Linked DNA regions of Immundisolibacter sp.. The main gene of each other region encodes a partner of the protein of the gene in region 2 in a complex. Links are inferred from orthologs where the notes say so. Each region holds a gene or a part of one and is shown on either strand. Other genes may lie near its edges.

Region 1 (5,007 bases), on a different replicon or contig from region 2:
TTCCGGGCCTGGCGGGGTTCACGAGCTATCACCGCGGGGAGACTGACAGGCCCGCCATTGAACCGAACACATCGACAGAACTGGCGGAGAGGGAGGGATTCGAACCCTCGATACGCTTTTGACGTATACACACTTTCCAGGCGTGCTCCTTCAACCACTCGGACACCTCTCCGGGAATCGGCCCCGGCCATGAGGAGCATCGAGTACGGCCGGATGGCGGCGCGGCAGACCCGCGCCAAGATCAACTCACGCGCGAGTAGTACTCGACGACGAAGTTTTCCTGCACCTCGAGCGGGATGTCGGCGCGTTCGGGCATGTGCCGGAAGGTGCCGGTCATCGTGCTGGCGTCCATGTCCAGGTACTCGGGCAGGCTCAGCGACGGCGACTGCAGGGTCTCCACGATCACCGGATGCTGGCGGCTGCCTTCGTGCACGCCGATCACGTCACCGGGACGCAGCGGGTAGCTCGGAATGTCCACGCGCCGGCCGTTGACCGTGATGTGGCCGTGCTTTACCACCTGGCGGGCGGCCGGGATGGTCGGCGCGAAGCCGAGGCGGAACACCACGTTGTCCAGGCGCGATTCGAGCAGCGCCAGCAGGTTTTTGCCGGTGTCGCCCTTGCGGCTGGCGGCGGCCTTGAAGTAATTGCGAAGCTGACGCTCGCCAAGGCCGTAGTTGTAGACCAGCTTCTGCTTCTCATCCAGGCGCAGGCGATAGTCGCTGGGCCGGCCGCGGCGGGCGCCGTGCTGGCCGGGCGGGTTGGCGCGCACGCCGTCGGTCTTGCGGGTAAGACCCGGCAGCTGCTGCTGAAAACGCCGTACAACCCTGAGCCGGGGACCGGTATACCGTGCCATCGATGCTGTGTCCTGACCTGAAAAAAACGCCGGGCGGGTGCCCGGCGGTTCAAAAACAAGGGGGCTATGTTACCCGCGCCGGCGTGTGGGTTTCAAGCCGCCGCTGCTGCGCACCGGCCGGCTGGCCGTCGCCGGGCGCACGGACACGCTGGCCAGCTCGGCCGCAGTGGCCTCGCGGTACTGGCCACGGCCGAGCGCGCGCGGCAGCTGCAAGGGCCCGAAGCGCACCCGCAGCAGCCGGCTGACGACGATGCCCTGCGAGGCCCACAGGCGGCGCACCAGGCGATTGCGGCCCTCGTCGACGGTGACGTTGTACCAGTGGTTGCGCCCCTCGCCGCCGCCGTCGGTGATGATCACGAAGCGGGCCGGACCGTCCTCCAGTTCCACGCCGGCGCGCAGCCGCTCCAGCATGGCCGCGTCCACGTCGCCATTGACGCGCACCGCGTATTCGCGCTGCAGGTGGTTCGAGGGGTGCATCAGCCGGTTGGCCAGGGCGCCGTCGGTGGTCAGCAGCAGCAGGCCGGAGCTGCTGATGTCCAGGCGCCCGACGCTGATCCAGCGCCCGGTCGGCAACGGCGGCAGGCGGTCGAACACGGTCGGTCGGCCCTGCGGGTCGTGGCGGGTGCAGACCTCGCCTTCCGGCTTGTGGTAGATCAGAAGCCGTGTCTTGGCCGGCGCCGCCAGCGTGACCGGCTGGCCATCCACGGTGATGCGATCGGCGCCGGTCACGCTCTGGCCGAGCACCGCCGGCTGATCGTTGACGTGCACGCGCCCGGCGCGGATCCAGTCCTCGATCTGCCGCCGCGAGCCCAGGCCCACCTGCGCCAATACCTTGTGCAGCCGCTCGCCGGCGGGTGGATGCTTGCGCTCAGTTGGCATGGTCGGCCGCCTCCGGCGGCAGCATTGACAGTTGCAGATCGCCCACCCGCTCATCGTCGGGGTTGGCCAGGTCCGCCAGCGCCGGCAGTTGGCTGAGGCTGCGCAGGCCGAAGTAGTCCAAGAAGGCCTTGGTGGTGCCAAACACGGCCGGCCGGCCCGGTACCTCGCGGTGGCCGAGCACGCGCACCCAGCCGCGGTCGAGCAAGGATTTGATCATGCCGCTGCCCAGCGTGACGCCGCGGATGTCCTCGATATCGGCGCGCGTCACCGGCTGGCGGTAGGCGATGATGGCAAGCGTCTCGAGCACCGCGCGCGAGTAGCGCGGCGCCCGTTCGGCCAGCAGCGGCGCCACCGCCGCGGCATGCACGGCGCGCACCTGGTAGCGGTAGCCGCTGGCGGTGTGCACCAACTCCAGCGCACGGTCCGCGCACTCCAGGGTTAGCTGGTCGATGGCGCGGGTGATGTCGGCGCGGGTTGCCGTCTGGCCTTGCGGCAGCAGGCGCTGCAGGCGCTCCACGTCCAGCGGCTCGCTGGCCACCAGCAGGGCCGCCTCGATGACGCGCAGCAGGTCCATCAGGCGGCCGGGCGCAGGTAGATCGGTCCGAAGGCCTCGGCCTGGCCAAGCTCGATCAGGCGTTCGCGCACCAGTTCCAGGATGGCCAGGAAGCTCACCACCACCCCGGCGCGGCCCTCGGCCGGCTGCAGCAGCGACAGCAGGGGCGTGAACTCACCGGCCGTCAGGCGCTGCAAAATCAGGCTCATGCGCTCGCGCACCGACAGCGGCTCGCGGCGCACGTGGTGGTGCACCTTGAGCGCGCCGCGGGCCAGCACTTCGGTCATCGCGCCGAGCAGCTCGGCAAGGCTGACCTGCGCCTCCGGCGCCGGCTGGTCCAGCTCCGGCAGCGCCACCGAGAGCGGCAGCACATCGCGGCCGAACTGCGGTCGCAGCGCCAGTGCCTCGCTGGCATGACGAAAGCGTGCGTAGTCCTGCAGGCGGCGCACCAGCGCCGCGCGCGGGTCGTCCTCTTCGGTGTCGCCGGCCGGGCGCGGCAGCAGCATGCGCGATTTGATTTCCGTCAGCACCGCCGCCATGACCAGGTAATCGGCCGCCAGCTCCAGGCGCAGGTCGCGCATCAGGTCGACGTAGGCCATGTACTGCGCCGCCACTTCGGCCACCGGGATGTCCAGGATGTCCAGGTTCTGGCGCCGGATCAGCCACAGCAGGAAATCGAGCGGCCCCTCGAAGGCATCCAGGAACACCTCCAGCGCGTCCGGAGGGATGTAGAGGTCTTCCGGCAGGCGCGTCAGGCGCTCGCCGTGCACGCGGGCGAGGGGCAGTTCCTGCTGCGCCGGCGCTGCGGCCGTGTCGGTGTCGGCGCTCAGCGGTAGCCCAGCCCCATGACCTGGCGCACCTCGTCCAGGGTCTCGCGAGCGTGCTCGCGGGCCTGCTCGCAGCCGCCAGCGATGATCTCGCGCACCAGGCCGGGGTCGTCCTCGAACGGCCGCGCACGTTCGCGAAACAACGAAAGCTCGGCTTGCACCGCATCGATCAGCGGCTTCTTGCAGTCTAGACAGCCGATAGCGGCGCTGCGGCAACCTTCCTGTACCCAGGCGCGCTGTGCATCGTCCGAGTAGACCTGATGCAGGCTCCAGACCGGGCACTTTTCAGGATCGCCGGGGTCGCTGCGGCGCACGCGCGCCGGGTCGGTGGGCATGGTGCGCAGTTTTTGCGCCACCGCGTCCGGATCCTCGCGCAAGCCGATGGCGTTGCCGTAGGACTTGGACATCTTGCGCCCGTCCAGGCCCGGCATGCGGGCAGTTGCGGTCAGCAGCGGCTGCGGCTCGGGCAGCACGATGATGCCGCTGCCTTCCAGGTTGCCCAGCAGCCGCTCGCGATCGCCAAGGCTGATGTTGGCCTGGCCACGGATCAGCGCCTGCGCCACGGCCAGCGCTTCCTGGTCGCCGCGTTCCTGATAGGCGCGGCGGTTGTCCTCGTAAAGCTGGGCCTGTTTGCGGCCGAGCTTGCGCAGCGCTGCCTGCACGCGGCTCTCGAAATCCACCTCGCGCCCATAAAGATGGTTGAAGCGCCGCGCCACCTCGCGCGTCAGTTCCAGATGCGCCACCTGGTCCTCGCCCACCGGCACCAGGGTCGCCTTGTAGGCCAGGATGTCGGCGCCCTGCAGCAGCGGGTAGCCAAGAAAGCCATAGGTGGCCAGATCCTTGTCCCGCAGCTGTTCCTGCTGATCCTTGTAGGTGGGCACCCGTTCGAGCCAGCCCAGCGGCGTGATCATCGACAGCAGCAGGTGCAGTTCGGCGTGCTCCGGCACCCGCGACTGCACGAACAGCACCGCGCTGCCCGGATCGACGCCGGCCGCCAGCCAGTCGACGATCATGTCCTGCGTGTGCTCGGCGACCTGCTGCGGGTGTTCGTAGTCGGTGGTCAGCGCGTGCCAGTCGGCGGCGAAGAAAAAGCAGCGGTGCTGGTGCTGCAGGCGCACCCAGTTCTTCAGCACCCCGTGGTAGTGACCCAGGTGCAGGCGCCCGGTCGGGCGCATGCCGGACAGGACGCGATCATGAGGCGCGGCCACAGTGTTCAAGCAGACCCTCCCAGGCCAACCAGTGTCAATAGTATTTCGTTGAGCAGGCCGATGGCCGGCTGCAACAGCCGGCCGAGCACCCCGGTCATCAGCAGCGCCAGCACGATCATCAGCCCGTAGGGTTCCAGGGCCGCGAAGCGAGCTGCCTGCCGATTGGGCAGGATACCGGTCAGCACCCGCCCGCCGTCCAGTGGCGGTACCGGCACCAGGTTCAGCACCATCAGGATCAGGTTGATGGCGACGCCGGCCTGGGCCATGAAAAACAGCGGCTGCGCCGCCCACGGCAGCGTGTTCAAAAACGCCACCGACAGGCGCAGCAGCAGCACCCAGCCGATGGCCATGACCAGGTTCGACAGGGGGCCGGCCGCCGCCACGATGGCCATGTCCCGCTTGGGGTTGCCAAGATTGCGGTAGTCGACCGGCACCGGCTTGGCCCAACCGAACAGGAAGCCGCCGGGCAGCAGCAGCATGACCAGCGGCACCAGCACGGTACCGATCGGGTCGATGTGCCGGAGCGGATTCAGCGTCAGGCGGCCCAGCATCTGCGCCGTGCGGTCGCCCAGGCGCCGCGCGACGTAGCCATGCGCCACCTCGTGCACGGTGATGGCGAACAGGACCGGCAGGGCCCAGATGGCGATTTTTTGCGGCAGGGAGAAATCGAGCATGGTGGCGCCGTGG
Region 2 (6,309 bases):
CTGCGCCTGATCATGATGTGCGAGCTGCCGTCGAATGCCGTGCTGGCGGACCGGTTCCTGGAGTACTTCGACGGCTTCTCGATCGGCTCGAACGACCTGACCCAGCTGACGCTGGGCCTGGACCGCGACTCCGGCCTGGTGGCCGGCGAGTTCGACGAGCGCGACGAGGCGGTCAAGGCGCTGATGAAGCTCGCCATCGACGCCTGTCAGCGCGCCGGCAAGTACGTCGGCATTTGCGGCCAGGGGCCGTCGGATCATCCCGACCTGGCGCAGTGGCTGGTCGAGCAGGGCATCGAGAGCGTGTCGCTGAACCCCGACACGGTGGTCGCCACCTGGCTGGCACTGTCCGGCGACCAGGCGCATTGAGCCATCCGGCCCCGCGGCGGGGGTTCGGATAACCCCGATCAGGGCACCTCGAAAAACCTTTCGAGGTGCCCGGCGGGGCATGGATGCCCCAACGCATCAATCGCGAGAGCAATTCAGATAGCGTGCCCGTCAGACCGCGGGCCAGATGCCGATCGCTGCGGGCCGCAGGCCCTCAGGGCAGAAGCACCGGCGCTGCGGGCGCCCAGCCGGCCATCCGGTGCTCGGCCACGACGCTGGTGTAAATGCCGCCGCGCACGAGGAATTCGGCCGTCACGCGCAGGAAGCGCGGCGCCATGGCGCCGACCAGATCGTCCAGGATGCGGCCGGTGACGGCCTCGTGGAACGCGCCCTGGTCGCGGAATGACCACAGATATAATTTCAGGGACTTGAGCTCCACGCACAGCCGGTCCGGCACGAACTCGATGTGGATGGTGGCAAAGTCCGGCTGGCCGGTTTTCGGGCACAGGCAGGTGAATTCCGGGCAGCGCATGCGCACCGTGTAGTCCCGCCCAGGGTGGGGATTGGCGAAGGTTTCGAGCGCGCTGCCGACGGCTGGCGGCTTTTTCGAGCGAACGGGACGCGAACTGGCCACGCAGGTCTCCGGGTCGGGTTGTGGGGCGCGCATTATCCGGTCGCCGCGCGCGCGCCCACAACGACCAACCGGGCGCCTTCAGGAATACCGTCAGGCATGAAACTGAAGACCATCCGCCTGGCCGGCTTCAAGACCTTCGTCGATCCGACCACGCTGCACCTGCGCGGGCCGCTGACCGGCGTGGTGGGCCCCAACGGCTGCGGCAAGTCGAATGTGGTCGACGCCGTGCGCTGGGTGCTTGGCGAAAGCTCGGCCCGGCAGCTGCGCGGCGATGCGCTGGCGGACGTGATCTTCAACGGCTCCAGCGCCCGTCAGCCGGTCGGCAAGGCCAGTGTCGAGCTGGTATTCGACAATTCCGACGGCAGTCTGGGTGGCCCCTGGGCGGCCTATGCGCAGATCGCCGTGCGGCGCGAGCTGGCACGCGACGGGCAGTCGGTCTATTACCTCAACGGCAGCCGCTGCCGGCGCCGCGACATCACCGACATCTTTCTGGGCACCGGGCTTGGCCCGCGCAGCTACGCCATCATCGAGCAGGGCATGATCGCCCGCCTGATCGAGGCGCGGCCCGAGGAGCTGCGCGCCTACATCGAGGAAGTGGCCGGCATCTCCAAGTACAAGGAGCGCCGCCACGAGACGGCCGGCCGCATCCGCCACACCCGCGAAAACATGGCGCGCCTGGACGACCTGCGGGATGAGCTGGGCAAGCGTCTGGCGACCCTGGAGCGCCAGGCGCGCGCGGCGCAGAGCTTTCGCGAACTGAAGGCCGCCGAGCGACAGGCCCGCGGGCAGCTGCTGGGGTTTCGGCTGCGGGTGCTGGAGACGGCCGCAGCCGAGCGGCGAGCGGCGCTCGAGCGCAGCCTGACGGCCCAGGAACAGGCGCTGTCGGCCGTGCGGGCCGGCGAGGCGCAGGTCGAGGCAGCGCGTGACGCGCACGCGCAGGCCACGGCCGCCTTCGGCGAAGCCCAGCAGGCCTGGTATCAGATCGGCGCCGAAGTCGCCCGCTGCGAGCAGGCGCTCGCGGCATTGCAACACCAGCGCGAGCGTCTGGCACAGGAGCTGGCGCGGCTGGACGCCAGTGCCGAGCAGATCGATCGCCAGTGCGTGCAGACCGAGGCGCGCCTGTTGCAGCTGGCCGCGGCGCAGCAGACGGCCGATGCCGACCGTGAGCAGATGGAAGGGGAGCTGGCGCAGGCCTCGCAAACGCTCGCCGCCGCCGAAGCCGCATTGAGCCAGGTCCGGCGCGCCCAAGATGCCGCCAGCATGGCGGTCAGCGAAGCCGCCCAGCGCGAGCGCCTGGAGCAGGAACGTGCCCGGCGGCTGGCCGAGCACCTTGCCCGCCTGGAGGAACGGCGCCAGCGCCTGCTGCGCGAACAGCAGCAACTGGCGGCCGAAGCAAGCGCGGATGAGGCCGGGCTTGCCGACCAATTGGCCAGCGCCGGCGCGCAGGCATCCGCTGCCGAGCAGGCGCTGGCGGCGGTGGAGGCCGACATCACCAGCCGTCGGGCGCAGCTGGACGCAAGCGCTGGCGAGCTTGCCCGCCTTCAAGCCAGCATCCGCGAGCAGCGCGGACGCCTGGCCTCCCTCGAAACCTTGCAGCAGGTGGCGCTGGCCGGCAGCGGCCGGGCCGAGGCCTGGCTCAGCGCGCAGGGCGTCGAGGCTCAGGCCCTGCTCGGCGATCTGGACGCCGAAGCCGACTGGCGCGCCGCCCTCGAGGTGGCGCTTGGCCCGTGGCTGGGTGCGCAGGTGGTGGCCAGCCTGGATGATCTGTCCGCCGATGGGCTGGCCCAAGTGGCCGGGTTGCGGCTGGTGGAATCGCGGCCGGGCAGGGCGGAAGCAGCCGGCGACCTGCTGGACGCCGTGCGTAGCTCGGTCGATCTGCGGTCCCTGATCGGCGGCGTGCGGCGGGCGGACACGCTGGCCGGCGCGCTGGTCGCCCGTCATGGGCTGGCGGCGCACGAGAGCCTGATCACTGCGGATGGCACCCGCGTGGGGCCAAACTGGCTGGCCGTGCCGGCCGGTGAGCATGGCGAGGGCGTGCTGGAACGCAGCGCCGAAATCGCCAGCCTGCGCGAAGCGCTGTCGCGGGCCGAGCAGGAACTGGCCGCCCTGCAGGCGCAGCGGGCCGCGACGCAAACGGCGCTGGTCGAGGCCGAACGCGCCCGTGGCGAGGCCCGCCAGCAGCACGCGGCCGGCGTGCGGCAGCTGGGCGAGCTGCAAGCCCGCCACGCGGCGGCGCAGGCCCACCGCGAGCGCGCGCAGGCGCGGCGAGCGGCCATTGCCGACGAGCTGGCGCAGATCGATGCGCAGGCCACGCACGACGCTGCGGAGCTGGCGACCGCCCAGGCGGCGTGCGATGAGGCGGTCCGGCAACAGGCCGGCCTGGCCGGGGAACGCGAGCGCAGCGAAGCCCGGCGACGGGAGGCCGAGTCTGCCGTGCGCGCCGCGCGGGCGGCGCAGGACGCGGCCCGCGAGCGCCTGCAGACCCTGCGCATGCGCGTCCAGGTCGCCCATACCGAGGTCGCTACTCTGCAGAAAACCCTGGTCGGCTGGCAGGCGCAGCGGGACGGCATCGGCGAGCGCCAGGCGGCGGCGCAGGAGGAGCAGCAGGCCGCCGCCGCGCCGCTGCAAGCCCTGCAGCAGGAACTGCAAACGCAGCTGGCCGCGCGCGAGGTGGCGGCGGCGCGCCTCGCGGCGGCGCGCGAGGCCGTGGCGGCGGCCGACACGGCGCTGCGCGAGCAGGATCAGGCGCGCCTGCAGGCCGAGCGGGCGTTGCACGAGCGCCGCGGCGAGGTCGAGGCCCGTCGCCTGGAGCTGACGGAGCTGGAAACCCGCGCTGCCGGCCTGCGCGAGCAGGCGCTGGAATTCGATGCCGATCCCGATCACCTGCTGGCCGAGCTGCCATCGGACACGGACGAGGCGGCCCTGGAGCTCGCCATCGCCGATCTGTCCCGCCGCATCGAGCGCCTGGGCGCGATCAACCTGGCGGCCATCGACGAGCAGCGCGAGCTGGCCGAGCGCAAGACCTATCTGGACGCCCAGCACGCGGACCTGGCGGCGGCCCTCGAAACCATGGAGCAGGCCATCCGGCGCATGGATCGGGAGACGCGCAGTCGCTTCAAGGAGACCTTCGACAAGGCAAACAGCGGGTTCCAGGCGGCCTTCCCGCGCCTGTTCGGCGGCGGCGAGGCGCACCTGGAACTGCTCGACGACGACCTGCTCGAAGCCGGGGTCGGCATCGTTGCCCGCCCGCCGGGCAAGCGCAACAGTTCCATTCATCTGCTGTCGGGCGGCGAGAAGGCGCTGACGGCGATCGCGCTGGTGTTCGCGCTGTTCGAGCTGAGCCCCGCCCCGTTCTGCATGCTCGACGAAGTGGATGCGCCGCTGGACGACCACAACGTCGGCCGCTTCTGCGCCCTGGTGCGCGAGATGTCGGCGCGGGTGCAGTTCATCGTCATCACCCACAACAAGACCACCATGGAGCTGGCCGGCCAGCTGACCGGCGTCACCATGTCCGAGCCTGGCGTGTCGCGCCTGGTGGCGGTGGACGTGGACGAGGCCGTAGCGCTGGCGAGTGCCTGAAGGAGACCGCATGGACCAAGCCCAGGCGCGCGCGCGCATCGAGGCGCTGCGGCGCGAAATCGCCGAGCACGACTACCGCTACTACGTGCTGGACGCGCCCAGCATTCCGGACGCCGAGTACGACCGGCTGATGCGCGAGCTGCTGGCGCTGGAGGCCCAGTACCCGCAGCTGGTGACGCCCGACTCGCCGAGCCAGCGCGTCGGCGGCGCACCCTCGCCGGCCTTCGCGCCGGTGACGCATGCCGTGCCCATGCTGTCGCTGGCCAACGCCTTCGACGAGAGCGAGGTGCGCGATTTCGACCGCCGGGTGCGCGAGCTGACCGGCGAGGCGGTGGTGGACTACCACGCCGAGCCCAAGTTCGACGGCCTGGCCATCAGCGTGCTGTACCGCGACGGCCTGCTGGTGCAGGCGGCCACCCGCGGCGATGGCACCACCGGCGAGGACGTGACCGCCAACGTGCGCACCATCGCCGCCATCCCGCTGCGCCTGCGCGGCAATCCGCCGCCGCTGCTGGAAGCCCGCGGCGAGGTGTTCATGCCGCGCGAGGGCTTCGCGCGCTTGAACGCCGAACAGACGGCGCGCGGCGAGAAGCCCTTCGCCAACCCGCGCAATGCCGCCGCCGGCAGCCTGCGCCAGCTGGACCCGCGGATCACCGCCCGGCGGCCGCTGCGTTTCTACTGCTATGGCCACGGGCGCTTCGAGGGCTGGCTGCCGGCGCGTCACGGCGAGCGGCTGGATCTGCTGCACGAGTTCGGGCTGCCGGTGTGCCCGCAGCGTCAGCGGGTTACCGGCATCGAGGCGTGCCTGGCCTATTACGCACAGCTTGGCCGTCTGCGGCCGCAGCTGCCGTTCGACATCGACGGCGTGGTGTACAAGGTGGACCGTATCGATTTGCAGGAGCGGCTGGGATTTGTCTCGCGCGCGCCGCGCTGGGCGCTGGCGCACAAGTTCCCGGCCGAGGAGGCGGTGACCGTGCTCGACAACATCGAGGTGCAGATCGGCCGCACCGGCGCCGTGACGCCGGTGGCGCGCCTGCAGCCGGTGTTCGTCGGTGGCGTCACGGTGACCAACGCGACGCTGCACAACGAGGACGAGCTGCGGCGCAAGGACCTGCGCATCGGCGACAGCGTGGTCGTGCGCCGGGCCGGGGACGTGATCCCGGAAGTGGTGCGGGTGTTGCCGGAACGCCGGCCGGCGGATGCCCAGCCGTTCGTCATGCCCACGCATTGCCCGGTGTGCGGCTCCGACATCGTGCGCCTGGCCGGCGAGGCGGTTTCGCGCTGCAGCGGCAGGCTGCACTGCCCGGCGCAGCTGAAGGCCGGCATTGCCCATTTCGCCGGACGGCGGGCGATGGACATCGACGGCCTGGGCGACAAGCTGATCGAGCAACTCGTCGACCGTGGCCTGGTGCACGACGTGGCCGATCTTTATCACCTGGACGCGCCGACCCTGGCGGGCCTCGAGCGCATGGCCGAGCTGTCGGCCGCCAAGCTGGTGGCGGCGATCGAGGCCAGCAAGCGCACCACGCTGTCGCGCTTCATCTTCGCGCTCGGCATCCCGCTGGTCGGCGAGGAGGTGGCGCGGCAGCTGGCTGCCGAGTTCCGCACCCTGGATGCCGTGCTGACGCAGGACTGGGCGGCGCTGCACGAGCGTAAGCAGGCGATCGCCAAGGCCAATCAGAAGGCCCGCAAGCACAATGCCGACCACCCCGATCGTGCGCCGCTGCCGGTGCAGGAATTGCCCCTGCGCGGCATCGGCACCGAGATCACCG

What was found. Proteins that work in one complex are often made in the same cells at the same time.
Region 1: the proteins of smc (region 2) and H5U26_RS06960 are in contact, whole or in part, in a crystal structure (PDB 3ZGX), measured with the Bacillus subtilis proteins. The link is inferred for Immundisolibacter sp. from one-to-one orthologs.

What each region holds. Positions count from the first base shown.
Region 1 is NZ_JACIZD010000003.1:197,645-202,651, forward strand. Bases 1,181-3,904 are described here. They hold H5U26_RS06960 (ScpA family protein), read right to left. Parts: upstream 3,056-3,904; coding sequence 2,306-3,055; downstream 1,181-2,305. Other genes in these bases: scpB (SMC-Scp complex subunit ScpB), read right to left, coding at 1,722-2,306; H5U26_RS06965 (tryptophan--tRNA ligase), read right to left, coding at 3,112-3,904. In the rest of the region: rpsD (30S ribosomal protein S4), read right to left, coding at 242-853; more of H5U26_RS06965, read right to left, coding at 3,905-4,329; H5U26_RS06970 (site-2 protease family protein), read right to left, coding at 4,326-4,994. UniProt on the Bacillus subtilis protein: Participates in chromosomal partition during cell division. May act via the formation of a condensin-like complex containing Smc and ScpB that pull DNA away from mid-cell into both cell halves.
Region 2 is NZ_JACIZD010000010.1:43,581-49,889, forward strand. What follows is about bases 712-4,737. They hold smc (chromosome segregation protein SMC), read left to right. Parts: upstream 712-1,054; coding sequence 1,055-4,537; downstream 4,538-4,737. Other genes in these bases: queF (preQ(1) synthase), read right to left, coding at 712-958; ligA (NAD-dependent DNA ligase LigA), read left to right, coding at 4,548-4,737. In the rest of the region: ppsA (phosphoenolpyruvate synthase), read left to right, coding at 1-366; more of queF, read right to left, coding at 539-711; more of ligA, read left to right, coding at 4,738-6,309. UniProt on the Bacillus subtilis protein: Required for chromosome condensation and partitioning.